Regions from separate parts of the Actinomadura sp. 6N118 genome, predicted to be linked through region 3. Evidence: riboswitches for the same ligand, from Rfam matches in the RefSeq annotation. Region 3 holds a riboswitch; each other region holds the start of a gene.
The links. Region 3 has a riboswitch for cyclic di-AMP ahead of ACH34W_RS36905 (NlpC/P60 family protein). Riboswitches for the same ligand answer to the same signal wherever they lie in the genome.
Positions count from the first base shown of each region.

Region 1: another riboswitch for cyclic di-AMP. It lies ahead of ACH34W_RS28520 (coiled-coil domain-containing protein); the one in region 3 lies ahead of ACH34W_RS36905 (NlpC/P60 family protein).
Region 2: another riboswitch for cyclic di-AMP. It lies ahead of ACH34W_RS05710 (CHAP domain-containing protein); the one in region 3 lies ahead of ACH34W_RS36905 (NlpC/P60 family protein).

Region 1 is NZ_JBIRAZ010000011.1:280,360-290,572, forward strand. It holds gene ACH34W_RS28510 (serine/threonine protein kinase) at 1-829, shown strand, start outside; gene ACH34W_RS28515 (S8 family peptidase) at 999-2,171, shown strand; cyclic di-AMP (ydaO/yuaA leader) riboswitch at 2,333-2,518, shown strand; gene ACH34W_RS28520 (coiled-coil domain-containing protein) at 2,521-3,456, shown strand; gene ACH34W_RS28525 (hypothetical protein) at 3,547-4,410, opposite strand; gene purL (phosphoribosylformylglycinamidine synthase subunit PurL) at 4,575-6,854, opposite strand; gene purQ (phosphoribosylformylglycinamidine synthase subunit PurQ) at 7,705-8,385, opposite strand; gene ACH34W_RS28540 (ATP-binding protein) at 8,508-8,954, opposite strand; gene purS (phosphoribosylformylglycinamidine synthase subunit PurS) at 9,283-9,525, opposite strand; gene ACH34W_RS28550 (hypothetical protein) at 9,676-10,213, shown strand, end outside.
Region 2 is NZ_JBIRAZ010000002.1:405,284-415,496, forward strand. It holds gene ctaD (cytochrome c oxidase subunit I) at 1-505, shown strand, start outside; gene ACH34W_RS05690 (cytochrome c oxidase subunit 4) at 509-919, shown strand; gene ACH34W_RS05695 (Ig-like domain-containing protein) at 1,021-2,406, shown strand; gene ACH34W_RS05700 (M48 family metallopeptidase) at 2,393-3,754, opposite strand; gene ACH34W_RS05705 (hypothetical protein) at 3,751-5,178, opposite strand; gene ACH34W_RS05710 (CHAP domain-containing protein) at 5,224-6,024, opposite strand; cyclic di-AMP (ydaO/yuaA leader) riboswitch at 6,039-6,176, opposite strand; gene ACH34W_RS05715 (C40 family peptidase) at 6,314-6,874, opposite strand; cyclic di-AMP (ydaO/yuaA leader) riboswitch at 6,873-7,069, opposite strand; gene ACH34W_RS05720 (NlpC/P60 family protein) at 7,563-8,570, opposite strand; gene ACH34W_RS05725 (hypothetical protein) at 8,696-8,902, opposite strand; gene ACH34W_RS05730 (NYN domain-containing protein) at 9,077-10,213, opposite strand, start outside.
Region 3 is NZ_JBIRAZ010000017.1:135,349-145,561, forward strand. It holds gene ACH34W_RS36895 (hypothetical protein) at 1-19, shown strand, start outside; gene typA (translational GTPase TypA) at 283-2,136, opposite strand; cyclic di-AMP (ydaO/yuaA leader) riboswitch at 2,504-2,646, shown strand; gene ACH34W_RS36905 (NlpC/P60 family protein) at 2,654-3,682, shown strand; gene ACH34W_RS36910 ((deoxy)nucleoside triphosphate pyrophosphohydrolase) at 3,787-4,173, opposite strand; gene ACH34W_RS36915 (Mut7-C RNAse domain-containing protein) at 4,244-4,993, opposite strand; gene ACH34W_RS36920 (amidohydrolase family protein) at 5,101-6,375, opposite strand; gene ACH34W_RS36925 (MarR family winged helix-turn-helix transcriptional regulator) at 6,438-6,956, shown strand; gene ACH34W_RS36930 (ribonuclease domain-containing protein) at 7,105-7,590, shown strand; gene ACH34W_RS36935 (hypothetical protein) at 7,631-8,434, shown strand; gene ACH34W_RS36940 (LCP family protein) at 8,467-9,924, opposite strand.

The DNA of each region.
Region 1 (10,213 bases), on a different contig from region 3:
CTCCGTTTCACCCGCCGTGCGGAATGAGATGGAGATCACAAGGCCTGAGCGCCCGGCCGCCGCCTGGGTCGAACAGGCACCCCCTGCCACGCGCTCCGAAGAGGCCACCCAGGCCATGCCCGCGCTCCCGCCGACTGCGGCCCCGGCCGCGCCGGGGGCTCGGAGCGCTCCGCGCACTCCGCGCGCTGCGGCAGCGCCGCCCTCCCATCCGGGCCCTGCCGAGTCCCCTGGACGGACGCCGCACCTCATCCCCGGCATGGACACCGGCGCCCAGCAACAACTTCCGGACGACCGGCATCAGCACACGGCGGTGCTGGCCGCTCCCCCGGTCTCCCGGAGACCACGGATCCCGAAGTTCCGGCGGCCCGACAATCACGTTCTCGGCGTCGCGGCCTCGCTGACCATCGGCGTCCTGGTCGGCATCGCGATCATCGCCCTGGTCCTGTGGCCCCAGCTGAACGGCGACGCAGGCGACCAGCCGCAGGCGAGGCCGGCGAACGACGACCGGCCGGTGTCGACGATCCCCGAGGTCTTCGCCGGCACCTGGAAGGGCACCGCCGTCAACGCCAGGAGCGCCGCCTCGTTCTCGATCGAGGTGACGTTCCAGGCCGGGGGGAAGATCGCGCAGGCCAGGTTCAACAACTGCGTCGGCACGCTCGCGCTCACCAGCGGGACCACCCAGCGGCTGGAGATGTCCCTGACCGTGGCCAAGCCGTGCACGAGCGGCAACGTGCGGGTGGTGCGCCAGTCGGACGGCACGCTGCAGTACGCATGGATGCACCAGCCGGGCGCCAACCCTGGCTACCAGGGAAAGCTCAAGAAGAACTGATCGGCCACGTCCGCCCCAGCTCGACCGCATCCGACTCAGCTCGACCGAATTGTCTGGTCTAGCTGCAGATATCGCAATGGATCCAATAAGGTACCCCCTTGTCGGTTCCCCTGGATCATGGTCGCCCTGCCCGTGCCCCCGCTCGTGGCCGCGACAGAAGGAGTCCCTTGTGCGGGCTGTCCCCCGAAGGCTGCTGATCACTGGCTCGATCGCGGCCTGCGTCGGTGCCGCCGCCGCGTTCCCCGTGCTGGCCGCCGACCCCGACGATCCCCTCGTTCAGGTCACCGCCGCCGAGGGCACGCCGATCCCCGGCAAATACATCGTGACGCTGAAGAGCGGCGCCTCGACCGCCGCCGCCGCGCAGCAGGTGAAGGCCTCCGCGGTGGAACGGTTCGACGGCGTGCTCAACGGCTTCGCCGCCAAGCTCGACTCCGCCCAGCTGGACAAGCTCCGCCGCGACAGCCGCGTGGCCGCGATCGAGCAGGACCAGATCGTGAAGATCAGCGGCGGCACGCAGCGTTCGCCCCTCCCCTGGGGGCTCGACCGCATCGACCAGCGCAAGCTGCCCCTTTCCAAGTCGTACCGCTACAGCTCCATGGGCCGTGGCGTGAACGCGTACGTCATCGACACCGGCCTCGACGTGAAGCACCCGCAGTTCCAGGGTCGCGCCTCGATCGCCTGGAAGGCCGCCCAGTACGCCGACGGCGCCGACTGCAACGGCCATGGCACCCACGTGGCGGGCACCATCGGCTCGCAGCGGTACGGCGTGGCCAAGCAGGTCAAGCTGCGTGCCCTCCGCGTGCTCGGCTGCGACGGCACCGGCCCGATGTCGAACGTGGTCGCCGCCGTCCGCTGGCTCCGTACGAACGCGGCCAAGCCCGCTGTGGCCAACATCTCGGTCGGCGGGTCCAAGTCCACCGCGCTCAACACCGCTGTCGCCGCCCTTTCCAAGTCCGGCGTCTTCGTCGCCGTGGCGGCAGGCAACGACAACAAGCCGGCCTGCAACACCTCGCCCGCTGGTGCGCCCGGGGTCGTGACGGTCGGCGCGAGCGGCCCGCGCGACGGCCGGGCGGGCTTCTCCAACTACGGCAAGTGCGTGGACATCCATGCCCCGGGCGTGGGAATCGCCTCGACCTACCCCGGCAACGAGCGCGAGACCCTCGACGGCACTTCGATGGCGTCACCGCACGTGGCGGGCGTGGCCGTCCTCTACCTCACCACCCACCGCAAGGCGAGCTTCGCGCAGGTAGAAAAGTGGCTGAACACCAACGCGATCCCAGGGCGCCTCAAGGGCCTCCCCACCGGCACGCCCAACAAGCTTCTGTTCAAGGCAAAGCTGTGAACCGACTCACATAGGATGTCCCGGCTCCCACGTGGCGCCCTGCTTCCGGGACTCGCAGCCATCGCACCCTCGTCAGGGGTTTAATCTTGGCGAGGCAACGAACAGTTCTTTAAAGTTCATTGGCATTCGGTCGGTGACTCGCCTCGGCAAGACAGGCAGTCTGGCCGAACCCGCCGAGTCCCGCGACATGCCGCGCGGGAACCGGGGACCCACCTGTCGGACCTCCCAGGCTCAGTCCTGGGCGGCTCGACCGGGGTGAATCCGGATCCGCACCCAGCGGACCCGATAGGGCTGACTCCCGGCCCGAACCCGTCAGCTAACCCGGTAGGCGATCGAGGAGAGGAGATACGTGGAGACCCCCACCTCCACTCGCTGGCGCCGCACACGGCTCGCATTGGTAGCCGTCGTCGGCGTCGTTCCGCTGGTCGCGAGCGCCACGGTCACCGGTCCGTCGGCGCAGGCCGACCCCGGCGACAGCGGCCGTCTGACCAAGCTGAACAAGCAGATCGAGAAGCTGGACAAGGCGTACGGCGGCGACCTGGCCAAGCTCAAGGACACCCAGCACGAGGTCAAGGAGGCCCTCAAGAAGGCCCAGAACCTCAAAGAGGACCTGACCGTGGCCCGCGGGCTGGTCGCACAGATCGCCGCCTCCCAGTACATGACGGGCGGCGCCGACCCGTCCGTGGCCGTCCTCGCCAACGACGACCCCTCCACGTATCTCAACAACGCCTCCCTGGTCAGCCACGTGGCCCAGAACCAGGCTGCCAAGGTCCAGCAGATCCAGCAGCTGGTGAACCAGCAGGAGCAGGCCAAGGTCGAGGCGCAACGCAAGGTCAAGCAGCTCGAGAAGCAGATCAAGGAGCTTCTCAACGAGAAGGCCCGGGTCAAGGAGCTGCTGAAGAAGTACAAGCCCGAGTCACCGAGCGCCGGGATGAACGGGGTCACGCCCCGCATGAAGAAGGTCCACGACATCCTGGACGTGGAGTTCGGCCCGTTCCCGATGATCGGCTGCGTGCGCTCCACCGGCGACCCGCAGGACCACGGCACCGGCCACGCCTGCGACTTCATGGTCACCACAGGCGGCCGCATGGCCACAGGCAGCGCCCAAACCCTAGGCGACCGCACCGCCGCGTACGTCATCGCCAACGCGAGCAAGCTCGGCATCAAGTACGTGATCTGGCGCCAGCGCATCTACGACATGCGAAGCCCCGGCTGGAGGGGCATGAGCAACCGAGGCGGCAATACCGCCAACCACTACGACCACGTCCACATCTCGGTCTTCTAGGCGCGCTGCGCTTTAGCGCGAGGGCGCTGCATACGCCAACAGGCGGTGCCGGGTGACAGCAGACCCGGCACCGCCTAATGACGTGCAGTACTAGACGTCGCCAGCCGACTTCTCCTGACCCTCGCCCTCCTGACCCTCGGTCTCCTGCCCCTGAGTCTCATGGTGACCCTGGGTCTCGTGCCCTTGCGTCTCCTGGTGCCCCTGGTTCTCGTGGTGCCCCTGGTTCTCGTGCCCCTGATGTCCCTGGTTCTCGTGGCCCTGGTGCCCCTCGTGGCCCTGGTGCCCCTGGTTCTCGTGGCCCTGGTGCCCCTCGTGCCCCTCGTGGCCCTGGTGCCCCTGGTTCTCGTGGCCCTGGTGCCCCTCGTGCCCCTGGTGCCCCTGGTTCTCGTGGCCCTGGTGCCCCTCGTGCCCCTCGTGGCCCTGGTGCCCCTGGTTCTCGTGGCCCTGGTGCCCCTGGTTCTCGTGGCCCTGGTGCCCCTCGTGCCCCTGGTGCCCCTGGTTCTCGTGGCCCTGGTGCCCCTCGTGCCCCTCGTGGCCCTGGTGCCCCTGGTTCTCGTGGTGTCCCTGGTTCTCGTGGCCCTGGTGCCCCTCGTGCCCCTGGTTCTCGTGCCCCTGATGTCCCTGGTTCTCGTGGTGTCCCTGGTTCTCGTGCCCCTGGTGCCCCTGGTTCTCGTGGCCCTGATGTCCCTGGTTCTCGTGGTGTCCCTGGTTCTCGTGCCCCTGGTGCCCCTGGTTCTCGTGGCCCTGGTGCCCCTCGTGCCCCTGGTTCTCGTGCTTCTTGAAGATGGGGTCGCCGTTGTGGTAGCCGCCGTAGCAGACGTAGTCATCTCCGACAGACAGCAGCGAGCCGCCGGCCTGGACGCAGTGCCAGTCGGAGACACCGGTCCCGGCGCTGGCCGGTCCGGCGCCGGGCAGCATGGCGATTGCTACGGCAGCGCAGGTAGCCGTCAGCATGGGGAGACGCTTCACAAAACTCTCCAATTCACTTTCTGTAATCGCATCGCTACTAACCGCAACAATCATGCCCGGGTGCGGCCCCTAAAAACCCTCAGGAACCAGGCAGACGCAAAGAGCGCCCGGCACCTTGTGGTGCCGGGCGCTCGGTTCGTTTGGGCGGGTCAGTCGGCGTAGCTGGGGAGGGTGCGCTCGTGGGCCTCGCGGAGCTCCGCGAGGGGGATGGAGAACAGCTCCTTGGTGTCGCCCGGGGCGGAGAACGTCAGCGAGTCGCCGCCGATGACGCCGAGCTGGGTGACCGGGACGCCGGCCTGCTCGCAGAGGGCCGCGAGGCGGGCCTCGCCGCCGGGGCGGATCGCCACGACGGCGCGGGCCACGGACTCGCTGAACAGGGACACGAACGGGTCAACCGGCAGTGTGATCCGGGCGCCCAGGCCGCCGTGCAGGCAGGACTCGACGAGGGTCTGGGACAGGCCGCCGTCGGAGACGTCGTGCGAGGCTGTCAGGAGCCCCTCGCGGGCGGCGGTGACCAGGACCGAGGCCAGCGCGGCCTCCGCTGCCAGGTCGACCAGGGGCGGCAGGCCGCCCAGGTGGTCATAGACCACGTGCGCCCATTCGGAGCCGCCGAACTCCTCGCGGGTCTCGCCGAGGAGGGCGAGGGTGGCGCCTTCGGAGGTGAACGACATGTTCACGCGGCGACGGATGTCGTCGTGGACTCCGAGAACACCGATGACCGGGGTCGGGTTGATCGGCGTGGTGCCGGTCTGGTTGTAGAACGAGACGTTGCCGCCGGTGACCGGGACGCCGAGGTACTGGCAGGCGTCGGCCAGACCCTCGACCGCGCGGGCGAACTGCCACATGACGCCGGGGTCTTCGGGGGACCCGAAGTTAAGGCAGTTGGTGACCGCCAGCGGACGGGCACCGGTGGAGGCGACGTTGCGATAGGCCTCCGACAGCGCCAGCTGGGCGCCGGCATACGGGTCGAGGCGCGTGTAACGGCCGTTGCCGTCGAGGGAGAGGGCGATGCCCAGGCCGCTCTCGTCGTCGATGCGGACGACACCGGCGTTCTCGGGCATGGCCAGAACCGTGTTGCCGAGGACGTACCGGTCGTACTGCGAGGTCACCCAGGTCTTGCTGGCCAGGTTGGGTGAGCCCGCGAGCCAGAGGACGGTGTTGCGCAGGTCGTCGGCGTTGGCCGGACGGGTCAGGCGGCCGGGCGTGTCGGCCTGGAGGGAGCCGAGGTCGGCGGGCGGCGCGTAAGGCCGCTCGTAGACAGGGCCCTCGTCGGCGGCGGTGCCGGGCGGGATATCGACGATCGTCTCGCCGCGCCAGGTCATCACCAGGCGGCCGGTGTCGGTGACCGCGCCGATCACGGTGGCGGGGATCTCCCACCTGGCGCAGATCTCCATGAAGCGGTCGACCTTGTCTGGCGAGACGACCGCCATCATGCGTTCCTGCGACTCGCTCATGAGGATTTCCTCGGGGAGCAGCGTCGCGTCGCGCAGCGGGACGGTGTCGAGCTCGACGTGCATGCCGCCGGTGCCGGCCGCGGCCAGCTCGGTGGTGGCGCAGGAGACACCCGCGGCGCCGAGGTCCTGGATACCGACCACGAGGTCCTCGCGGAACAGCTCCAGGCAGCACTCGATGAGGAGCTTCTCCATGAACGGGTCGCCGACCTGCACGCTAGGGCGCTTGGCCTGAGACTCCTCATCGAACGTCGCGGAGGCGAGCACGGAGGCGCCGCCGATGCCGTCCGGGCCGGTGCCGGCGCCGAACAGGATCACCCGGTTGCCCGGGCCGGGGGCGACCGCGCGCTTGATCTCATCGTGCTTCAGCACGCCCACGCAAAGCGCGTTGACCAGCGGGTTTTGCGCGTAGCAGGCGTCGAAGACGGTCTCGCCGCCGATGTTGGGCAGGCCGAGCGAGTTGCCGTAGCCGCCCACGCCCGCGACGACGCCGGGCAGCACCCGCTGGGTGTCGGCCGCGTCGGCCGGGCCGAAGCGCAGCGAGTCCATGACGGCGACCGGCCGGGCGCCCATCGACATGATGTCGCGGACGATGCCGCCGACGCCGGTGGCCGCGCCCTGGTAGGGCTCGACGTAGGACGGGTGGTTGTGGGACTCGACCTTGAAGGTCACCGCCCAGCCGTGGCCGACGTCGACGACGCCGGCGTTCTCGCCCATGCCGACCAGCAGCGCGTCGGTCTTGGGCGCCTTGTCACCGAACTGGCGCAGGTGCACCTTGGAGCTCTTGTACGAGCAGTGCTCGCTCCACATGACCGAGTAGATCGCCAGCTCGGCCGAGGTGGGGCGGCGGCCCAGGATGTCACGGACCCGCTGGTATTCCTCATCTTTCATGCCGAGCTCGGCGAAGGGCTGCGGCCGGTCCGGCGTCGCCGCGGCGGTGGCGACGGTGTCGGTCTCGTGCACGACCGGCGGGGTCATCGCCGACGGCGCGCGGACCGCGGGCTGCTCGCCCGTGTCCGAGGCCGGAACGGCGGTCTCCTCGGTCGTCGCGGCGGCGATCAGGGCAGCGTCGGCCTCCGAGATCGCACCCGACTGTGAAGCGGCTGACTCTGAGGCGGCGGACTGCGACGTGGCGAACTCTGAAGCGGTGGACTGCTGCGAATCAGCGGTGGACTGTGAGGCGGCGGGCTTGGGCGGCTCGGCGTTGGCGAGGCCGGTCAGCGCCGCGAGCGCCTCGTCGGCCGCCTTGGGCTCGGCCGGGGCCTCCGGGGCCTGCGCTGCCTCCTCGACGGGCTCTCCTGGCTCCCGGACGACCTCCCCAGGCTCCTGAGCGGGCTCTGCGGGCTCCTGAGCGGCCCACGCGAGGTGTGGAGCGGGCTCTAGGGACTCGGGGGCGTCGTGTTCCTGCTGGGCCTGTGCGGGCTCTGCAGGGCCGGACACGTCACGGCTCTCGGCCTGGGACGCCGGGGTGGCATGGACGGCCTGGGTGGCTTGGGTGGCTTGGGAGAACACTGCGGCGGCCTCGGCGGTGAGCTCCACGGTTTGCCCGGCCGACGGGATCGGGATCCCCCCGGCGGCGGGTACGGCCGGGATCGGGCCGGTGCCGGTCGCGGCCTCCGCCTCGGCCTCGTCCGCGAGGGCCTCGAAGGCCTGGGTGACCGAGGGGTCGACGGGCTGCAACTCCGGATCGTCGGCGTCCGACTTGAGGTCGGCGAGCCACTCGAGGCTCGGCTCGTCCTCCCGCGAGCGGGGATGTCCCTGCGGGGCACCGGGCGTGCTTGGCGGCTGCTCGCTCATGCTCTGCTTTCCGTTCGCTTCCGCGGCTCGCTCATGCGTCGACCAGTTTCTTGACGATCGAAGTGAAGAAGCCGAGCCCGTCGGTGGACGGGCCGGTCAGGGACTCCACGGCGTGCTCGGGATGGGGCATGAGGCCGACGACGTTGCCGGCCTCGTTGCGGATGCCTGCGATGTCGTTGAGCGAGCCGTTGGGGTTGACGTCGAGGTAGCGGGCCACGATCCTGCCGCTCTCCTCCAGTTCGTGGATGGTGGAGGGGTCGGCGGTGAAGCGGCCGTCCCGGTTTTTGATGGGGATGACGAGCTCTTGGCCCTCACGGTATTCGGAGGTCCAGGAGGTCTCCGCGTCCTCCACCCGGAGTCGCTGGTCGCGGCAGACGAAGTGCAGTCCGGCGTTGGGCAGCAGCGCCCCCGGCAGCAGGTGCGACTCGCACAGCACCTGGAAGCCGTTGCAGATGCCGAGCACGGGCAGGCCGTCGCCCGCGGCGGCCACCAGCTCGGTCATGATCGGCGCGAACCGCGAGATCGCGCCCGCCCGCAGGTAGTCCCCATAGGAGAACCCGCCGGGCAGGACGACGGCGTCCACACCCTGCAGGTCGTGGTCGGCGTGCCAGAGTGCCACCGGCTCGGCGCCGGCAAGTCGTACGGCGCGTGCGGCGTCCCGGTCGTCAAGCGAACCAGGGAAGGTGATGACCCCTACCCGGGCAGCGTCCATCTCTTCTGTTCCTCCGAAAAGAGGGCGCCGGGACAGGCGGCATTGCCCGCCGGTTCCAGCCCCCTGGCGGGGTGCCGCCCCGCCTCGCGATGCGCGCCTGGATCCCCCGCGCGCGTACCAATCTACCCGGCGCTGTGCATGAGCTGGCGCTCGAGGCGGCGGATCAGTGCTTCATCGCGCCAGGTCAGGCGCTTCTGCAGGTGAACGACCGTGCCCGCGTCCGGAACGGACTCGATGTTGAGGTCGTCCACCAGCGCCCGCATGATCTTAATCCCGCGTCCGGATTCGCTCAATATCCCGCGATCCTCGTCGGACTCGGCCTTTCGGAGCCCCCGGCCCCAATCCATGATCTTCAGGACGCAGGCGTCGTCGTCGACACAGCCGATCACTTCGTAATTGCCGCTGGCGCGCGCGTGCTGGATCACATTCGTGCACGCTTCCGAAGTGGCGACGAGGATATCCGCGACACAGTCGTCGGAAACGCCGAGGCCGCGCAGCGCGTCACCGAGGACGCGCCGAATCACCGGGATGCTGAGCGCCTCGCGGGGTAGCGCGAGGGAGAACTTCATGTCCACCGGCCACCTCGTGTCATTTCCAGGCACTCCCCTGGCCGACCCCGTGTGCGGGTCGCTATGGACGACTCGACGCAGCTAACACTTCCCCGGCGATTACTTCCGTAATCGTTACAGTGACGGGTCTTTCCTATGAACCACGGATGTCCACACTGGCGAACGCCGTGATTGCGGGTTTTCTGCTTAGGGTCTAGACCTTTGGACCGCGCCAACTGTGTCAATCATCACACTCTTGCCGCTTCGCCAATTTCGCGGTCATTCGCGGATTGACTCCTGTCGCGTGCACGCGCGGTAACGCCTCTACCCGACTCTGTGAACGCCGGCCTCAGAGAACGCGCACTTCGTAACTCTCGATGACCGGATTGGCCAGGAGAGTTTCAGCGATCTTGTTCGCCTGCTCGAGCGCGGCCTCGTCCGCGGGCCCGTCGAGTTCGAGTTCGAACCGCTTGCCCTGCCGGACGCCCACGACCCCGTCGAACCCCATCTGCGGGAGCTTCCTGGCGATCGCCTGGCCCTGCGGATCGAGGATTTCCGGCTTGAGCATGACGTCGACGACGACACGCGCCACGACCGCCCCCTCACTGATCTGCTCTTTTCCGTACGGCTGAAGCGTACGGCACCATTACCTCTTGCAACCCATCGCCCTGGCTCGTTAGCCATACCCTCGTCACCGCACCCAGATCCCAGTCCCACCCGCCTTCTCAACGGAGCCGTCCCGATGAACATCGAGGAGCTGTCACCGCAGGAGCGCCGTCTCTGGGAGGCGTTCCCGCGCGGCGAGTCCGTCGATCTGTCCAGCCCCGATCCGGCGCAGAACGATCCCGCCTTCTCCGAGCACTGGGGGCAGGACCGGCTGGTACGCGCCGAGGTGCTGGTCGCGCTGCTGGCCGGAGCCATCGACGCGGAGCCCGGCCAGGTCGCGGCCGTACGGCTGACGGGTGCCCGGATCATCGGGGCGCTCAACCTGGGACACGCCGAGGTGACCGTTCCGCTGGCCCTGACCGGCTGCTCCTTCGACGAGCCCCCGCACCTCTACTGGGCGAACATGAACAGCGTCCACATGATGCGCTGCCGCCTGCCCGGACTGGTCGCCTCCGGTACGCGGATCGACGGCCACCTGTGGCTGGAGGGCAGCCGCGTCTCCAACGGGCTGTGGCTGGACGGGGCGCACATCACCGGCATCCTCAACATGTCGGGCGTCCACCTGATCAACCCGGGTGGGGACGCGCTGCTGGCCGACCGGCTCACCGTCGACG
Region 2 (10,213 bases), on a different contig from region 3:
CACCGTGGTGTTCGCGATGTTCGCCGGCTTCTACTTCTGGTGGCCCAAGTTCACCGGCAAGATGCTGAACGACACGCTCGGCAAGGTGCACTTCTGGCTGCTCTTCATCGGCTTCCACGGCACGTTCCTCATCCAGCACTGGCTGGGTGCGGCGGGCATGCCGCGCCGGTACTCCGACTACGCCAAGGAGTTCACCGGGATGAACCAGGTCTCGACGATCTTCTCGTTCATCCTCGGCGTCTCGTTGCTGCCCTTCCTCTACAACGTCTACATCACGGCGAAGAAGGGCAAGAAGGTCGACGTGGACGACCCGTGGGGCTACGGCGCGTCGCTCGAATGGGCGACCACCTGCCCGCCCCCCCGGCACAACTTCAACTCGATCCCGAAGATCCGTTCCGAGCGGCCGGCGTTCGACCTGCATCACCCGCACGTGGGTGCCGAGGGCGAGCTCACCGCGGCGGCCGGCACGGGCACCGGGTCCGGCGGCGTCCTGAAGGGGGAGTAGCCGATGCGCGTTCAGGCGTTCATGTTCTACGGATGTGCGGTGTTCTTCCTCGCCACCGATGTCGTCTACTGGCTCTGGTCCAAGGACTGGACCGGCACCACGGCGATGGCCCTGGCCGTCGGCCTGGCCGGCCTGATCGGGTTCTACATCCACTTCACGGTCCGGCGGCTGGAGAGCGCCAACGGCGGTCCCCTGTACGAGGACGACCCCGAGGGTGACATCGCCGACGCCGCAGGCGAGCTGGGTTTCTTCAGCCCGCACAGCTGGTGGCCGCTGTTCCTGGCGCTGTCCGCCGCGATGGTCGCGCTCGGCGTGGTCTTCGGCTGGTGGCTGGTGATCCTGGGCGCCGCGGCGACGATCATGACCTCGGTCGGTCTGGTCTTCGAGTACTACCGGGGTCACTTCTCTCACTGATTGGCAAAGGATCCCCAGAGGGGCCGGTGTCCGCGTGCAGGCGGACACCGGCCCCTTCATAATGGTCCGCGTTCCGCACGCCACCGTGCGGACACGTAGCCATGCATAGAGTGACGACCGGGGGTTCAACGGTGCAGGTCGGCGTCTCAGTATCGGCGCGGCGCGGACGCCGTGCCACCGCCGCAGTGATCGGAATGACGATGGCGGCCGGGGTCGCCGGGTGCTCGGACGGCGGCCTGACCGACGGCAGGGACGCCGTCAAGCTCTCGCTCACGCCGGGAGACGGCACGGGCTCGCTGCGCCCGGACAGCTCCATCGCGGTGCAGGCGCAGAACGGGACCATCGAGAACGTCACCGTCACCACCAAGGGAGAACAGGTCGAGGGCGGCCTCAACACCGACAGGACCAGATGGCAGTCGCGCTGGACGCTCGACCCCGCCACCAAGTACAGCGTCACCGCCACCGCGCTCGGCCGTGACGGCAAGACCCAGACCGTGACGAGCCGGTTCACCACCGCCAAGGTGAAGAGATCGGTGGAGACCACGGTCGAGGCGCCCTCGGCCAAGGAGACGGTCGGGGTCGGGATGCCGGTCATCCTGAACTTCGACAAGGAGGTCGGCGACCGGGCCGCCGTGGAACGGGCGCTGGAGATCCGCTCGTCCAAGCCCGTCGAGGGGGCCTGGCACTGGTTCAACGACCAGCGGGTGGTGTTCCGGACCAGGAAGTACTGGCCACGGCACACCAAGGTCAGCTTCCGCGCTCACCTCAGCGGGGTTCGCTTCGCCGGCGGCGTGTACGGCACCGACAACCAGAACATCGACTTCAGCATCGGTGACGAGCACATCATCAAGGCGAGCGAGAACTCGCACCAGATGTGGGTCAAGGTGAACGACAAGCTCAAGCGCACCATCCCGGTCAGCATGGGGAGGGGCGGCATCACGAAGTACATCACGACCAACGGCGACCACCTGACCATGGACAAGGGGAGCCCGGTCATCATGGACTCCTCCACGGTCGGCTGCGGGCCGGGCTGCCCCGGCTACTACCGCCAGACGGTCTACTCGGCCGTGCGCATCTCCGACAGTGGCGAGTACGTGCACAGCGCGCCCTGGTCGGTCGGCTCCCAGGGCAACAGCAACGTCAGCCATGGCTGCGTCAACATCAGCCCGAGCAACGCCTCCTGGTTCTACGACCTGGTCTACCGGGGCGATCCGCTGGAGATCACAGGCTCCGCGCGGGAGCTGGAGCCCGAGAACGGCTGGGGTTTCTGGCAGCTCGGCTGGGAGGACTGGGTGAAGGGCAGCGCCCTCAAGCAGTCCCTCCTCGTCGGCCCCCAGGGCGCGACCCCGGCTCCGCCGGCTGCGTCTGCTCCGCCTGCCCAGGCGGTCCCACCGGCGCCCGCACCCAAGCCGACGGACACCACGCCCGCACCGAAGCCGACGGACACCACGCCCGCCCCGAAGCCGACGGACGCTAGCGGCGGGTGAGCGGGGGAGGCTCGGGCGCGTGGTTCTGGCGGGCCCAGTCGCGTGCCATGGCGATGCGTTCAGGCGTCGCGGGATGGCTGAACCACAGCACGTGTTCGAGGGCGTCCGGTTCGAGCTCGGAGATGTTGCGGACGGACAGCTCGTGCTGCATCGTCACGAACGTCTCGGGGTCGCGGGTCACGTCGAGGGCGTGCGCGTCGGCCCGGGCCTCGATGTGGCGGCTGATGAGGTTCTGAACGGGGCCGCCCACCTGGGTCGCCACGGTGATGGCAGCCAGGAGCAACGCCACGGAACGGGGATCGGCCAGGCTCTGCCCCGCCTGGGCGCGGCGCCGCAGGGCGGGGGAGGTCAGCAGGAGCTGGAGGAGGCACACGGCCCCCGCGACGCCCAGGGCGCCGATCAGGGTCCCGTGGAGGACGTCATTGCGCTTGGCGTGGCCCAGCTCGTGCGCCACGATCGACTCGATGCGCTTGGGCGGGGACTTCAGGAGCGTGTCGTACACGACGATGCGCCGGGTAGAGCCGAAGCCGGACACATAGGCGTTGAGCGCGGTGGTACGACGGGACGCGTCCGCGACGAGCACGTCCTCCACCGGCACGCCGTCCCGTTCGGCCATGGCCAGCAGGTCGGTCCGGAGCTGCCCCGCGGGCAGCGAGTGGAACTTGTTGAAGACCGGCTCGACCACGATCGGGTAGATGAACGACACCGCGATCACGAGGGCGAACGCGCCCGCCGCCGCTCCCGTCCACCAGTAGCGCGGGAAGCGCCGCAGCAGCCAGTAGAGCAGCAGGAGCGCGATCGACCAGATCGCCCACGTGACGCCGAGCGACTTCGCCTGGTCCACCAGCCACTCCGGCCAGCTCTGGGTGGACAGGCCGTACCGGCGCAGGACCGATTCGCTCCAGATGGCGAACGGCAGCCCGGCCAGCCGGAGAACGGTGGTGAGGACGAGGGCGGCCCCGATCACCCGGAGCGGCCACCGGCGGACACGCGCGGTCGCCCAGCCGATGAGCCGGGAGCCCAGTGGCGTGAAGCCGAGGACCACGACCAGGGCCAGGCCGATGACCAGCCGGGCGTACGCGGGCGGGGTCAGCGCGGAGTCGAAGGCGCGCGAACGGGCGATCTCGGCCGGGGTGAAGTCCAGGGCGGGATCGGCGGCGACCGGGCCGCCCGGCACGTGTTCGGGGATCGGATGCCACGGCGTGGTCACCACCAGGATCACCCCGACGGCCGCGAAGAGCACAGCGGCGGCGATCGCGGCGGCGATCCTCGGCCGCCGCATGCCGCCTGCGGTGTCTGTGCCGTCCGGGTCGGCCTGGCCGTCCGCCCGTTCTTCCAACTCGGTCAACGCAGCTCCTCGCGCAGGTATTCACGCCACATGGCGGTGAAGCGAGCGGGGGTGACGCCCAGCACCTCGTGCAGGGCGGCCGTTTCGGACCGGCGCCCGGCGGAGCGGTAGAACCGGACGAGCTCCCGTTCACCGTACCGGTCCGCGATCATCCGGCAGGCCAGCCATGCCTCCTGGTACGCCTGGGAGAGGCGCGGCGAGGTGCCCTCGAACGCCGCGCGGCCGGGGAGAGCGGCGGGCACGCGGCCCGCAGAGACCTCCCGGCTCAGCTCGCGGGCCGCCGACCGTACGCTCACCTTGGCCTTGCGGTAGCCGACATAGTCGGCGAAGCCCTCGATGAGCCAGAGCGGAGTACGGCCGTCCCTGGCGCCACCGGTGGCCACGTGGGTCAGCTCGTGGGTGAGGACGACGTTCCGGCCGAGGTCGTTCAGGCGGCCGAACGTGCCCGGCGAGACGATGACGCGGTCTTCGCCACGCCCGCCGGACGCCGAGGGAGCAACCGTGGCCAGCGCCGCGATCTCCTTGAGATTCTGGGCGTCGCCGACCAGGGCCGCCGCCATGGCGGGATCGGCCGGTACGAGCACCACCGCGCGCCTGGGCCAATCGGAGCCGACCACGCCGGTCACGACGGACACGGCCGCGTCGAGGCGCCGGGCTATCCCGTCAAGGCCGGGAGCGTCGCCGATGACCAGCCCGCTGCGGCCACGCCGGACGGTCATCGGGCCGCCGTCCCAGATCTCGACATCGTCGCGCAGCCCACGGCCCGCGGCATCGCCGATGATCACCCAGGTGCCGGATCGGGCGGCGAACGTGAGGTAGCGAGTGCGTGCCACCGCGCCGCGATCGAAACTGCGCAGCTTGTATTGGAGGCTGACGCGGACGGCCGGTGCGCCGGAGAGGCCCGCAGGCTCGATCGCCTCGTACCGTTCACGCCAGGACTCCAGCGGCAGCCTGGCGAGGTTGTCGAAGACCTTGGCCTGCGCCTCCTGGTAGGCCGCCGGAGCCGAGGCGACGGTGGCGAGGAACCGCGCACGGTCGTGCTCGCGGACGGCGGCGGCGCGGTTGGCGAGGACCGTCTCGACGGCGCGGGCGTCGGGAACGCCCGCGACCGGGGCCGTCGCGGTGGCCTGCCGAGGGGTCGCGTCCTCGCCGGTCGTGGCCAGCCCGACCCCGGCCACCAGCGCGCAGGCGGCCGCACCGAGGCCGATCAGCGCGACGGCCCGGCGGCGTGGCAAGCCGCCGAGCCCGCCGCTCTCCTCGTCCGGCGGCCCGGATTGCTCGTCCGGCAGGCCGGAGCGCTCGTCCGCCGGGCCGGGCTCCTCGTCCGGTGGCGGGCTAGGCCGCTCGCCGGGCGGGCCGGAGCGCCGCTCGCCGGGCGGGCCGGAGCGCTGCTCGTCGGGCGGCCCGGAGCGCTGGTCCTCCATGCGGCCGATCCTATTGAGCCGCCGCCGCGGCCCGCGCCAGACGGGTCATTTCGCGTAGTCGGGGTAGCCGTAGCCCACGATCTGGCTGGCCGGACGGTTCTGGGTCTTGACCGCGTTCGAGGTGTTGCCCTCCACTGTCTGGATCGTTCCATCGCCGTTGTCCTTGATCACCATGCCGACATGCTCGATGTCGTCGATGTTCTTGGAGCCGCCCCAGCTGAAGAAGACGATGGCGCCCGGCTGGGGTTTGCTGCCCCATCGGTTCCGGCTCTGGAACCACTTGGCGTGCTCGACCGTCCAGGCGTCGCTGCCCATACCGTGGCCGAAGGCGAGCTGCTCGCCGATCCAGGAGACGAACATGTCGCACCACGCGGCGTCGTTGTAGCCCTCCAGGTCACCGCCGTCGCGCGCCAGTGTCTCCTTGGCGCGGGTGGTGCTCATGTACCAGTCCTGGAACTTGGTCTCGCCGCTGCTGTTCTCAGCGATGCCGACCTGGGACGTCGCCAGCTTGATGGCCTCGACGGCGGTGGGCGTCTTCGGCGCGGCTTTGACGGGGGCCTTCGCGGCGGCGGTGGTCTTGGGGGTGGTGCGCGCCTTGCTCGCGTCGCCGGAGAGCTTCTTCGGCACATTGTGCGAGCCGGGGGCCTTGGCCTTGGCCTTGACCGCCAGTTCGGCTGCCGCGCCGGCGACCGGCGGCTTGGCCGTTACGGTTCCGGCGGGGGCCGCGCCTATGGCGGCTTGGGCGGTGACTGCGACCGCGCCGATGACGGCCGCGCCGGCGACGAGGCCGCCGGTGGTCCGCAGGCTGATGACCAGCGGGCTGGGTTTGCGGTGCTTGCCTGCCACGAGTGGGGCTCTCCTTGGGCTTCCATGCCGCCTACCGGGTTAGCTGACGGGTTCGGGCGTGGAAGCTGCCCTACGGCCTGCAGGCAGGCCGATTCACCCCGGGGGAAAGTGGTTCCCCGGCTCCGTGTGTATGGACTCGGCGGTGGCCGTCGAGGACGGCCTGAGATTCGGTGTGAGGGAAGGGAGGGGAAGGGGGAGGGAGGGAAGGGGGAGGGACGGACGCGGCCGCCCGGGGGGAAAGGACGGCCGCGCCCGCTAGGGGGTGGTTCTGGTTCAGTCGGGTTCTGGATCAGTAGGGACGGACGGCGCCAGAGAAGGTCTTCTTGCGGTAGCTGTTGAGCCTGACGACCTTCACATGACTGCCGGAGTTAGGGGCGTGGATCATCCACACCTTGCTCCCCTTGCGTTTGCTCACGATGCCCACGTGGCCCTTGCCGTGGAAGAAGACGAGGTCACCCGGAGCAAGCTTCTTCCAGGACACCTTGTTCTTCACGGCGCGGTACTGGGCGGTCGTGACGCGCGGCAGTTTGACGCCCGCCTTCCGGTAGGACCACTGGACCAGACCGGAACAGTCAAAGGCGTTCGGGCCTGCCGCACCGTAGCGGTACGGCTTGCCCTTCTTCTTGTGGGCGGCCTTGAGGGCCTTCTGCGCCGTCTTCTGGCGGGCAGCCCACGACTTCTGCTTGGCCTGCTTGACGACCTTGGCCACGGGAACGGCCTTGGTGGCCGCCTCAGCAGAAGGGGCAGGGCCTGCCGCCACGAGGGGAGTGACGACCGCAGTGGCGATCGCGAGGCCACCGGCGACGCGGACGCGACGGGTCGTGCTGAAAGCGTTGCTGGACAGGGGCATCTCCTTCTTCCAGACGCCTACCGGGTTAGCTGACGGGTTCGGGCGTGGAAGTTGCCCTACGGTGCGCCCCGTTCGAGAAGATCGAAGGGTGGGCGCGCCGATTCACCCCGGTCGGAGGCATGCCCTGCGAAGGGCCGTGCCGCCGGCATATGGGTCCCCGGCTCCGCGCGATGGCGGACTCGGCGCTGCCGCGGCGATCCTTGGGCGTGATGAGGCCCGTACAGCGGGACCCTGTGTCCCGTGTGCGAAAGCGCGGCGCTGATTTGTTTGGATGAGCGGCCTCAGATGGGCGTTCGCTCGATGGCCGGTGCCCGATGGTCGAACCGCCGTGACGCGCTCGCTGGCGCCATGCACGCCATGCTCGTTCGAGCTTGCTGAGCGTGCGCACTGTGCGGTTGGGCCGGCCGGTCTCCGTGGAGACCTGGTGCGGCGCGTGGAGGGCGTCGCACCGGCGGCGGCACCTGGAGGGTGCCGCGCGAGGAGGCGGCACCTGGAGGGCGCCCGCCTCCCGTGACGCCCGAGGGCGTCAGGGGCGATGCGACGCCTGGTGGGCGCCGCGAGTCGCCACAAAGTATCAAAAGGTCACGCGAAAGCAAATCCCCCGCAAAAGAGAACGGACCAGGTCAGACCTGGTCCGTTCGCGATGTGCCGTGTCTCACGGGGCCCTTTGGGAGCCCGTTAGGGTCCGTCAGGGCCGCCCGGCGCCGTAGTAGTTCGACGCATAGTAGCCGGACGTGATGGGCACGACCTCGACGCTCTTACCGGTGCGCGGAGAGTGGATCATCTTGCCGCCGCCGACGTACATTCCCATGTGGCCGAGGCCGCTGAAGAACACCAGATCGCCGGGCTGCAGGTCGCTCTTCGCGACCCGCTTGGTGGCCGCGTACTGAGTGTTGGTGGTACGGGTGATGTTGACCCCGGCGGCCTCCCAGGCCCTCATGGTCAGGCCGGAGCAGTCATAGCGCGGGCCGGTGCCGCCGTACAGGTAGGGCGTGCCGAGCTTGCTGTACGCGAAGTTCAACGCCACGCGGGCCGAGCCGCTCGCCGGGCCCTTGTAGCTGCCGCCGCCGCCGCCACCGCCACCGCTGCCGGGCCTGTCGGGCTTGATGCCGAGCTTCCTCAGCAGCTTCTGCTGCTCCTTGATCGACTTTTCGACCGTGGCCTTCTGCTTCTTCAGGTCCTTGGCCTTGGCGGCGACCTCGTCGTAGGCGTTCTGGGCCTGGGCCTTCTCGCGGCGCACCCGCTGCGCGGCCGCCAGGAACTGGCCCAGCTCGGAGTTGCGGTTGCGCGACAGGTGGGTGAAGACCGCCGACTGGTCGAGGACGGCCTGGGGGTCACCGGCGCCGATGAAGCCCGCGACGTCGCCGGTCTCACCGTTCTTGTACGCGGTGGCCGCCATCTGCGCGACCTTCTCGCGGAGCGTCGCGAAGGCGAGCTCTTCGTCCCGGCTGGCCTTCTGCGTCGCCTGCATCTTCTTCTTGGCGCGCTTGAGGTCCTCGCCGACCTGGTTGTACTTCTCGACCAGCTGCTCGACCTGCTCGTTGAGCTTGTTCACCTTCTTCTGAACCTGGCTGGCGGTCGGCTTGGGTTCGGCGTGCGCCGTCGACGTGGGCAGAGCCACGGGCAGCGCCATGGAGGTCGTCACGGCGAGGCATGCGGTCGCCATCAGCCGGCGGGAGCTGCGATCACTGGCCACGGTCGGAATTGCCCCTCTCGTCCACTATTCGCGGGAGACATTAGCGAGGGGTCACACCAGTCACAACCGAATCGTCAGTATTCGTCAAGCTCGTTCGGCATTTACAGCGTCCCGTGACTGCTCGGTCACGACGCGCGCTCGCGACCCGGTGCCAGCCGCAGCGGCGGCACCATGTCAAGATCGGCAAGCACCTGCAGGGCGCGCCGTTCGTCCACGTCGAGGTCCACCATGTCCCCGGCACCGGGCTGGGCCGGCGCTGCCAGCAAAGTGGTGATCACGCAGTCGCCGCAGCCCGTGCCGCGCACCTGGCAGCCGTCGCACTCGATCAGCATGTCGTCCTCCGTACCTCGGTTGTCGTACCTCGGTTGTGACGGAAGGTACGCGGAGGGTGTGACAGAACCGTGACCGCGAGCTTCAACCCCGCACGCAAGCGCGCTGACGGGTCGTGAAGCGATGTCGCCCTTGCCGCTTTCGCGGTTTGACTTCCGAGCCGCAAGGCGAGGAAGTCAAGGCCGTGAAAGGCGACGAAGGAGCAAAGTAGACACAGCCGGGCGGGCTCCTGCCCGGCGGGCGGCGTCGGCCACCTCGCGGTCGGAGGAGACCACGACCACCGCGCGGCCGGAGGGCTCGGCCCGGACCAGCTCGGCGATGAGCTCGTCGGCGGTCTGTCCCGGACGGCTGAACAGGACCCGGACGCCGCGCGGCGCCGCGATCGCCACCGGTGCGTCCAGCTCGGCCCCGTCGAAGACGCACGTGACCTCGGCGCGGGTCTGCGCGGCCAGCCCGCCCAGACCGGACAGCAGGCGGCTGCGCTGGTCGGCGAGTGGCAGCTCGCCGTAGCCCGTCTTGGTGACGTTGTAGCCGTCCACGACCAGGTGGACCTGGGGCAGCGTCAGCAGCCGGTCGAGCAGCTGCGGATCGTCGTCGGAGAGTGCCCGGCCAGGCAGGTTGCGGTGGACGAGCTTGTCCGGCTGGACCCCGGTGACGGCGTCGGCCGGACGTTCGATCATGGTGGGCAGGGCCAGCTCCCGCCGGACGCCCTGCGCGGCGTCCACGAGCGTGTCCAGCAACATCCGCAGCCGGACGTCCTCCACGTTGCGGCCCTCGCGGGCGGCGCGGCGGGCGTGCTCGGCGGCGGTCTCAGCCTGTTCGAGGCGGGCGCGCAGCTTGCGCACCTCCTTCTCGGCCGCGGCGGTGGTCTCGCGGGCGGTGCTCAGCTCGCGGGCGGTCTCGGCGGCCAGCTCAGTGGCGCGTGCCTCGGCGGCCTTGGCCTTCTGGCGAGCGTCGTGCACCTTGCGGCGCAGCTCGGCCACTTCGGCCTTGCTTTCGCGCAGCTCGCCGCGGAGCTTTTCCACTTCGGCCGAACGTGACGCGCGGGCGGCCGCGAGCTCCTCCCGGAGGGCGGCGATCTTACGTTCCGCCGCCTCGCCCTCGGACGCGCTCGCGGAGCGTTCCAGCTCGGCGCGGGCGGCCTCGGCCAGCTCCGTCCAGCCGGTCGGCCGCAGCAGATAGCCGACCGTCGCGACCCGCACCGGATCGGCCGCTGGCGGCACCTGGCCGTCTTCGACGGCGGCCACCAGCTCGGGCTCTGCCTCCCGCAGGTGCTCGGCCACCCGGAGCCGGAAGTCGGCGTCCTTCTCCAG
Region 3 (10,213 bases):
GTTCGTCGACGTCCGCTGACCTGAGGCCGGTAGCTGACCTGAGCCCGGAAAGCCGGCCCAGCCCGGAAAGCCTGGCCTGAGCCTGGAAAGCCTGGCCTGAGCCTGGAAAAGGAGAACGGGGGTCGTCCCTTGGTGGGACGGCCCCCGTTCCCTTGGCGCTCGGTCGGCCGGTAACGCTCGGTCCGCCGCGGTCGGTCGCAGCGTTCGGTCCGCCGTAACGCGGGTTCGAGTACCCCGCGGGGCTTCGAAACACCCCTGGAGGGTGTGCCTAAGAGTATGCGGTCAGCTGGACCGCTTGGCACGGGCGCGGGTGCGCTCGCGGTCCTTGGCGTCCAGGACGACCTTGCGCAGCCGGACGGCGCCCGGGGTGACCTCGACGCATTCGTCCTCGCGGCAGAACTCGAGGGCCTCTTCGAGGGAGAGGATCTTCGGCGGGGTGAGCCGTTCGAGTTCGTCACCGGTGGACGAACGCATGTTGGTGAGCTTCTTCTCCTTGGTGATGTTGACGTCCATGTCGTCGGAACGCGAGTTCTCGCCGACGATCATGCCTTGGTACACCTCGGTGGTCGGGCCCACGAAGAAGGTGCCGCGCTCCTGCAGGTTGGTGATGGCGTACGCGGTCGCGGGGCCGGTGCGGTCGGCCACGAGGGAGCCTGACGGGCGGGTGCGCAGCTCGCCGAACCAGGGCTCGTACGACTCGAACACGTGGTGCGCCATGCCGGTGCCGCGGGTCTCGGTCATGAACTCGGTACGGAAACCGATCAGGGCGCGCGCCGGGACCAGGAACTCCAGCCGGATCCAGCCGGTGCCGTGGTTGATCATGTGCTCCATGCGGCCCTTGCGGACCGCCATGAGCTGGGTGACTGCGCCCAGGTGCTCCTCGGGGACGTCGATGGTGAGCCGCTCGACCGGCTCGTGCTTCTTGCCGTCGATCTCCTTGGCGACCACCTGGGGCTTGCCGACGGTGAGCTCGTAGGACTCGCGGCGCATGTTCTCGACGAGGATGGCCAGCGCGAGCTCGCCGCGGCCCTGGACCTCCCAGGTGTCGGGACGCTCGGTCGCGAGGACGCGGATGGAGACGTTGCCGACCAGTTCGCGCTCGATGCGGTCCTTGACCATGCGGGCGGTGACCTTGGTGCCCTTCTCCCGGCCGGCCATCGGGCTGGTGTTGATGCCGATGGTCATGGAGATGGCGGGCTCGTCCACCGTGATCAGCGGCAGCGGGCGCGGGTCGTCGGGGTCGGCGATGGTGTCGCCGATCATGATCTCCGGAATGCCGGCGATCGCGATGATGTCGCCGGGGCCGGCCTCGTCGGCGGGCTTGCGCTCCAGCGCGTCCGTCATCAGCAGCTCGGTGATCTTGACCCGCTCGATGCTGCCGTCATGGCGGCACCAGGCGACCTGCTGGCCCTTCTTGATCGTGCCCGCGTACATGCGGCAGAGCGCGATCCGGCCGAGGTAGCTGGAGGCGTCGAGGTTGGTGACGTGCGCCTGGAGCGGGGCGTCCGGGTCGAACGAGGGCGCCGGGATCGTGTTCGTGATGACCTCGAACAGCGGCTCCAGGTCCTCGCTGTCGGGCAGCTCGCCGTTGCCGGGCTTGTTGAGCGAGGCGCGCCCGGCGCGGCCGGAGGCGAAGACGATCGGGAACTCGATCTGCTCCTCTTCGGCGTCGAGGTCGATGAACAGCTCGTACGTCTCGTCCACGACCTCGTCGATGCGCGCGTCGGGCCGGTCGGTCTTGTTGACGACCAGGATGACCGGCAGCTTGGCCTCCAGGGCCTTGCGCAGCACGAACCGGGTCTGGGGGAGGGGACCCTCGCTGGCGTCCACCAGCAGGACGACGCCGTCGACCATGGACAGGCCGCGCTCGACCTCGCCGCCGAAGTCCGCGTGGCCTGGGGTGTCGATGATGTTGATCGTCATCCCGTTGTGCCGGACCGCGGTGTTCTTGGCGAGGATGGTGATGCCCTTCTCACGCTCCAGGTCGTTGGAGTCCATGACGCGGTCATCGACGGCCTGGTTTTCGCGGAAGGCGCCGGACTGCCAGAGCATGGCGTCGACCAGGGTGGTCTTGCCGTGGTCGACATGGGCGACGATCGCGACGTTACGCAGGTCATCGCGCGTGGAGAAGGGCATGCGAACTCGCTTGGGTGAAGGAGTGGAGGTCGCCGCAGACGTGCGGCCATACCGATTCTACTTGCCGCGCCAACCAGTACCGGCCGGTCGCCGCACAACCGACGTATCTTACGCCCTGATTGGCGCCCTTTGTGACATTTGCCCGGCGTGGCCGCTGCGGTCGCCATCGCGTTCTTCGCCAGGTGGCTGTACGTCGTTCACCCGAACGACGCGTGCGAGGTGAGCGGAGAGTGACCATCCCTGACCACGGAAGATGTGGCGAAAGTCTCGCTGCTGCCCCACTCACCACAGTTGTCCCGTTTGGCGTACTTTGCCATTTCTTTGTACGCTCCTGCGGATCCGGCTGCTCGACGCCCTGTCGAGGGCGGCGGCCGGACCGCCGAGTCCCCCCACGTGGGGGAGCCGGGGACCCACATCCCCCCGGGGCGAATCCGCGTTCACGTGACGCGGTAGGGCGACTCCTGGCCCGAGCCCGTCAGCTAACCCGGTAGGCGGACGAGGAGAGGAGAACACCGGCTTGGCACCGGACCCCCAGCGGCGCCGTTTCGTCGTGCCCATCGCCGCCACGGCCTCCGCGGCCGCGGTGATCGCGATCGGCGCCACCATCGCCCCCGCACAGGCCGCGCCGTCCACCCTTGGACGCACCGCCGCCGTCGCTCCCACCCCCGGCACGACCGGGAAGCCCACCGAACGCGAGCTGCGCAAGCAGCTCGACGCCCTCAACACCGAGGCCGAGAAGCTGACCGAGCAGTACAACAAGGCTCGGGTCGAGCTCGGCAAGGCCAAGAACGCCCTGCGCGACGTCACCCGGCAGGCCGCCGTCCTGACGGCCCAGGCCGCCCCCGCCCGCGACCAGCTCACCCGCCTCGCCGCCAGCAACTACATGACCGGCGGCCCCGACTTGATGGCCGCCTCCGGCAACACCACCGAAGGGCTGGCGAGCTCGGCGTATCTGGTCCAGAACCAGGCCTCCGTCGTGAACGCGCTGCAGGCGCGGATCGACCAGGCCACCAAGGCCCAGCAGGACGCTCAGGCCAAGAACACGGCCGCCCAGCAAGCCGCCACCCAGGCCGAGAAGGCCAGGTCGGCCGCCAAGGCCAAGGTGGGCGAGGTCACCAAGCAGCTCGACAAGCTGACGACCACCAAGGTCAAGGACCCCAAGTCCGGCTTCACCGCCGTCATCAAGGGCAACGACCTGCCCTCCAAGATGACCCGCAAGGCCGTCACCAAGCTTGGCAGCCCGTACGTGTGGGCGGCTGCGGGCCCGAACAGCTTCGACTGCTCAGGCCTGGTCGTCTGGGCGTATGCGAAGGTCGGCAAGTCCGGTCTTCCGCACTACACCGGCGACCTCTTCCAGCTCGGCAGCAAGGTCGACAAGGGCGACCTGCGCGCCGGGGACCTGGTCTACTTCGGCAGCGGTCTCCACCACATGGGCATCTATGTAGGCAGCGGCCACTACCTCCACGCCCCGCAGACAGGCGACGTAGTCAAAATCTCCAAGCTCTCCGAGCGTTCCGACTACGCCGGAGCCAACCGCATCTCCTGACCCGCAGCAGTTCCAGTCGTGATGTCTGAACGTGAGAGCGGCCGCGGAGTGAGGACTCTGCGGCCGCTTGTGGCGTTAGATCAGCGCAGGTAAGAAGCGTTAGATCAGCGCAGGTAAGAAGCGATGGCCTCGACTACGGGGAGGTCGCCGGGCAGCCACTCGACCTCGTAGAGCTCGTTGCGGCTCAGCCAGCGCAGCGCGAGATGCTCCAGCGCTTGCGGCTCGCCCTCCACGAGATCGGCCGTCCAGACCCTCAAGACGCTCTCCGCACCGAGCGGCCAGTCGCCGCCGATGCGCCCACCCAGCGCGACCTTGACGTCCAGCTCCTCGTGGCACTCCCGGACCAGCGCGTCCTCATCGGATTCACCCGGGTCGACCTTGCCGCCGGGGAACTCCCAGCCACCCGCCAGCTCGGCGGGTTCGGCCCGCTGGGCGGCGAGCAGGCGGCCGTCCCGGATGATCGCGGCACCTACGACAACATTGATGGTCATCACCTCTCCGGCCAATCATCCCTCTCTTCCTCGGACGGGATGGAGTGGAAGGAGTGAAGTGTGAGCCAATTCAGGCCCCGGACGCCGCGACGGCCTGGGTGGCCCGCTCGACGATCTGCTCCAGATGGCCGCCGTGCGCGCCGCGCCAGTAGACCTGGCCGCAGTCGGCGCAGCGCCCGTACACGTCGTAGCTGCGCAGCGTGCCCGCCTGGACCTGGGCTTCGATCTCCGCCTTGCCGACGGTGACGAGCACGCCGTTGCAGGCGGTGCAGCGCGTCCAGGGCCGCAGCGCGGGTGCGAACCGGTCGAGCACGTCGCCGAGCTGGTCGTCCGGCCGCGACCCGCGCACGTACGCGCCGAGCCACAACGCACGGCGCCGCAGCAGCCCGCGGTCCTGGGTCAGCAGGACGCGCCGCTCCTCGTTCGCCTGAACGACCAGCGCGGGGTCGTCCATGTCGTTGTGGTACGCGGTGTCCAGGCCGAGCAGCCGCAGCCGGCGGGCCAGCGTGCCCAGGTGCACGTCGAGGAGGAAACGCGGCGCGTGCTGTCCCGGCTCCAGCGGCACCGGCTGCGGCCTGGGCATGGGCGCCACCTGCACCACGTCGCCCGCGGCAGGCCGGTGCGACGGCTCGGCAGCGGTGCCGCCGATCGTGATGGGCCCGGCTTCGGGCAACGGAACGCCGAGTGCCTCGACGAGGTGACCGATCGTCGACGTTCCGTCGTAGGCGATCCGCTGCCGTGCGCGCCGCCGCGACGCGGGGAGGAACGGCATCAGCTCTTCGGAGATCTCGAACTGTACGGCTGGTTGATTGTCGTCCAGGTCGTCCACGTCGCCAGCATGCCACGCGGCCGCCCTCCGTCACCTCCGAGTTATCGGCCCACGGCTATTGGCCAACCGCCGTTCGGCCCACGGCTATCGGTTCACGGCTATTGGTTCACGCGGGCGGCGGACTCGGCGATGCCGGCCAGCACGGCGGGAACGTCGTGATGGACGAGGCGGCCGGCGCGCTTGACGACCCGGCCGCCGACCAGCACCGTGTCGACGCTGCTGGTGTCGGCGGACAGGACCACGGCCGCGATCGGGTCGTGTGCCGAGGCCATCCCGAGGGTGTCGGTCCGGAGCATGATGAGGTCGGCCTGCTTGCCCGGGCGGAGCGAGCCGGTGATGTCGGCCAGGCCCAGCGCCTCGGCGCCCTCGATGGTCGCCATGCGCAGCACGTCCCGTGTCGTGAAGCCCATGCCCGCCTCGTCCGGCCGGACGCGTTCGAACATGTACGCGGCGCGCATCAGGCTGAACATGTCGCCGGGCCCGGTCGTCACCGTGTCCCCGCTCAGCGAGGTGGGGAGTCCCGCGGCGCGGGCGCGGCCGGTGGGCGGGTAGCCGATGTTCAGCATCGTCTCGCTGGTCGGGGTGATCGAGACGCTGCCGCCGTTCGCCGCGATCCGTTTGAACGCGTCGTCGGTGTAGAAGTTGGCGTGGACGTAGGTCGCCGTGTGGCTGAGGAGCCCCTCGCCTTCGAGCAGGGCCAGGCCCTGCTCGGCGCTTTCGGTGCCGTGGCCGCCCATGTGCGCGGTGACCGGCAGATCGAGTTCGCGGGCGAGCCGCCACTCGGCGACGCCTCGTTCGGCGCTGATCTCCGGGCCGAACGCGGCGAGCGCCATGGAACGCGGGTCGCCGGCGAAGTGCTCGCGGAGGACACGGCGGGTCTCGGCGGCCATCGCGTCGAGGTCGCGCCCCCCTCCGTATGCGTAACCGAAGACCGAGCGGATGCCGGACGCCTTGAGCGCCTCGATGTTGGCGTCGGTGTGCGCAGGCGTGAGCTGGATGTGCGACCAGTCGAGCAGCGTCGTGATCCCGGTGTCCAGGCATTCGAGGGCGCCGCCGAGCACGCCCGCGTAGACGTCGCGCGCCTCGTAGCGCGGGGCGATGCCGTAGAGGATCCGCTCCAGATACACCGGAAGGGTGCTGTCCGGCAGGATCGCGCGGAGTCCGGCCTGCCAGGTGTGACGGTGGGTGTCGATGAACCCCGGCAGTACGTACGTGCCGCTCGCGTCGATCACCTCGGTGCCGGCCTCGCCGGGCAGGTCCGGGGCCACGGCGGCGATCAGCCCGTCCTCGATGAGGACATCGGAGACGCCGAGAACGGTGGGGGACGGGTCGGTGTCGATGACGACGCCGCCCTTGAGGAGGATGGATGTCATAGTGAAAACCTTAAGAAGAAGCTTTCTAAAAAGCAACCTATCTGCCGAGTATCCTCGGGGACGTGCAGGAAGCCGAGAACAAGGACGTCGTCGACGCGCTGGTGCCCAAGTGGAAAGAGGACGGGCTGTCGTCTGCGGCGATCGCCAACCTCGAACTCACCAAACGGGCGGCATGGCTCAGCAACCTGCTCGAACAGGCGATGCGCGCCGAACTGGCCGAGCTCCGCCTGACCTACGCCGAGTTCGACGTGCTCGTCGCGCTGCGCCGCGCGGGCGACCCGTACCGCCTCAAGCCCACCGAACTGACCCGCGCGCTCTTCCTGACGTCGGGAGGCACGAGCAACGTGCTGCAGCGGCTCACCAAGGAGGGCTACGTCGAACGTGACGCGGACCCCGACGACGCCCGCAGTCGATGGGTGCGGCTGACCCCTGAGGGCCTGAGCGCGGCTGAGGCGGGCCTCAAGGTCACCGGCCGAGCTCACCGGGAGGTGATGGCGGGTGTCCCCGAGGAGACGATGCGGCAGGCCGCCGACGCCCTCCGCGAGGTGCTCCTCATCGTCGGCCGCCGCCGCGTCCGCTGACCGCGCCGACGTTCCGACCGCGCGGACCGTTCCGACCGTGTGGACCGCGCCGACCGTGCCGAAATCCAGGTAGCAAGATCATCAATATCTGCTGAATTGTTCCGGCCTGTCTTGACCTGAGGGCGGTCCGGCGGCACAGGATCGACACATGGTCACCCCCCGCCCACGCAAACCTGTCCGCTCAAGGCTCCTCGTCCCCCTGCTCGCCGCAGGGCTCGCCGCCGGGCTCTCCGGCACGGTGGTGGAAACGGCGTCTGCCTCCGGGCTCCCCGCCACCGCCGTGGAGGCGGCGTCCGCCGGCAGGCTCTCTGCCGCCGCCCTCGCCCCGGCATCCGCCGCCGCGATCGAGCCGATCTGCGAATCGCGGCTCCCGAAGGAAGCCGGCGACACCATCCGCCTGATCGACAAGGGCGGTCCGTACCCCTACCCGAAGGACGGCACGGTCTTCCAGAACCGCGAAGGCCTGCTGCCCCAGAAGCCGCGCGGCTTCTACCGCGAGTACACCGTGAAGACCCCCGGCTCGGAGACGCGCGGCGCCCGCCGGATCGTCACGTCCGGCAGCGAGGGCCACAACGGCATGTACTACACGGCCAACCACTACCGAAGCTTCTTCGACATCGATTTCACCTGTTAGGGAACCAGCACCCGCCAAACCTCGTCCAAGCCGCGTGTCAATGCGGACGCGGCGAACCATCATCGCCGGGGCCCTCGCCGTCTTCATGGCGGCGGGGGTCCTCGCGCTCGGCCACCTACGCCTGTGGTGGGCACCCGACCCGCCTCGCGACCCTGACTCGCTCGTGCTGCGTGTGCAGTTCGTGGGAGGCATGGGTCCCGTGAACGCACGCCCGGTCCCGGACCTGTCCCTGTACGGCGACGGCCGGCTCATCATCACGTCACTCGACCTGGACCAGGCTCCCGCGCGCGAGCTGGTCAGGGACATGCGCGTCACCGATCGGGCCTACCGCGAGATCTATCGCGACGCCCGGCTGGCCGGTCTCGCCGACGCCCGCGCCATCAAGAGCGACGTGCAGATCCTCGACGGCGGCCTGACAAAGATCACGCTCCTGGCCAAGGGCCGGCACCACGTGACGACTCTGCACACTGGAGCCGACGGCCTGCGGGTCTGGTTGATCAACCAGCTCCTGGAACGCCTGGCCGTCGGCAAGACCAAGGGCGAGCCACCCCGCAGTGATCTGGTAGGCCCTTCCCGCCCGTACGAGCCCACCCGCGTCGCCCTCCTGCCACGCGAGGTGTCCACGAAGAACACGGACTCCAGCCCGCCGATCCGCCCCTGGCCGCTGCAGCCCCTGTCGTCCGGCGGCTGCACCCTTCACACAAACGCCGAGGCCGCGACTGTCGCCCAGCTCTTCGAGTCCGCCTCACCCAACACCCACTGGGTCAGCCAAGGGCGCCAGTACGGTGTCACGGCACGGCCCCTGCTCCCCGACGAAACCAGCTGCGAGGCCCTCTCGCGCTGACCGTCGTCGCGGGACCAGCGGGACCAGCGGGACTACTTGCAGAGGTTCTGACCGGGCTTCACGCCGCCCTGGATCTTGTTGAGGGCGGCCGGGTCGGGGGCCAGACGGACTCCCTGCTCGCCGATGACGAGCCGTACGCCCCCCGCCGGGGCCTTGCCGTCGGCGGTCAGCTCCGCGTTGGGCACCACGCGGGCCAGCGCCGTGGCCTGGCCCTCAGCGGCGGGCGCGTAAGCGATGTGGCTGGTGGCGCTCTTGGAGCCCTTCTCGACCTTCTTGACGACGTCGAAGCCGCGCTTGCCGAGCTGCTTGACGATGCGGTCGATGAGCTCCCGCTTGCCGCCCGCGTCGACGACCGTCACCTTGACCTTGCCCGGAGCGACGGCCTGCTCGGGCTTGGCGGACTTCTGCGGCGGAGCGGCGGGCAGATCGTTGTCATGCCGGATCGCCTCGAACATGGGCTTGGCGAGGTCCATGTCCCACTGAACGCGGTTGGGGTCCGGGGCATAGTCCTTCACCGGAACGGTGACGAACCTCACCTGCCCGGCACTCATGCCCTTCAGGCCCTCAGCGAGCTTCCTCATCGTGGACAGGTCGAGCTCGTCGTCGGTGGTCACCGACTTGGTCACGGCCTTGAGGAACTTGTAGGTCTTGGCGGGGTCGGTGAGCACCTCGCTGCTGGTGGCCTTGTCGACGACCGACGCCATGAACTTCTGCTGGCGTTCGATGCGGCCCAGGTCACCCCCGTCGCCCAGCGAGTACCGGGCGCGGACGTAGCCGAGGGCCTGCTCGCCCTTGACGGTCTGCTTTCCGGCCTTGAGGGAGAGCTCCGCGCGCGGGTCGTTCACCGGCTTGTCGACGCAGATCTCCACGCCGTCGAGTGCGTCCACCATGCGCTTGAAGCCGGAGAAGTCCACCTGGACGAAGTGGTCGATGTGGATGCCGGTCAGCGATTCAAGGGTCTTCCAGGTGCACGTCGGGCCCGCGAAGGCGAACGCGGCGTTCAGCATCCCGAACTGCGCCGGGACCGTGCCGCCCTTCTCCTTCTTGCAGTCGGGGATCTTCACCATCGAGTCGCGGGGGAAGCTGATCCCCATGGCCTGGTCCCGGTTCGGCGAGAGGTGAAGCAGGACGGCGGTGTCCGAGCGGGCGCCGAGCATCCCCGCCCCGTAGCGGGAGTTGTCGCCCTCCCGCGTGTCGGAGCCGAGCAGCAGGATGTTGAGGGACTTGTTGAGCTTCTGGGGGCGGTTCGTGCCGAGCTGGTCCTTGACGCTCTTCTGGTCGATGTCGCCCTTGAGGTCGTAGTAGAGCCCTGCCGCGCCCGCTCCGGCGGCCAGGACCACGACCGCGGCGCCGATCGCCGTGCCGCGCAGGATCTTCTGCTTGCGGGTCCACGGCTTGCGGCCGGGTCGCTCGGGAGCGGTCTCCACGGGTGCGCTGTGGGCGGCGGTGTCCCCCGTGAGGTCTTCGCTGCGGGGGTCTTTGTCGCTCATCCGGTTCCGTCTCGGGCAGGCCCCACGGGGCGAAGTTTGCAGTGGTAGGCGGGGTTTGCCAGTTTATGCAGCGCTATGTGGCGCCTAGCGGCGGCAGGTCGGCGTGGCGGGGCCTCTGATGTTGGATGCGCGAACCACCCGATGTGTTGACATGTCCGGCGGAAAATTTGGACCGATCCGTCCCGTTGCACCTGCGAAGCGACGGCCGTGATGGCGATGATCGGCAGAGGGGCGGTAGTTAGGGTGCCCTTATCTGCGCCTGGACCTGCTTTCGCCATGCCATATCGTG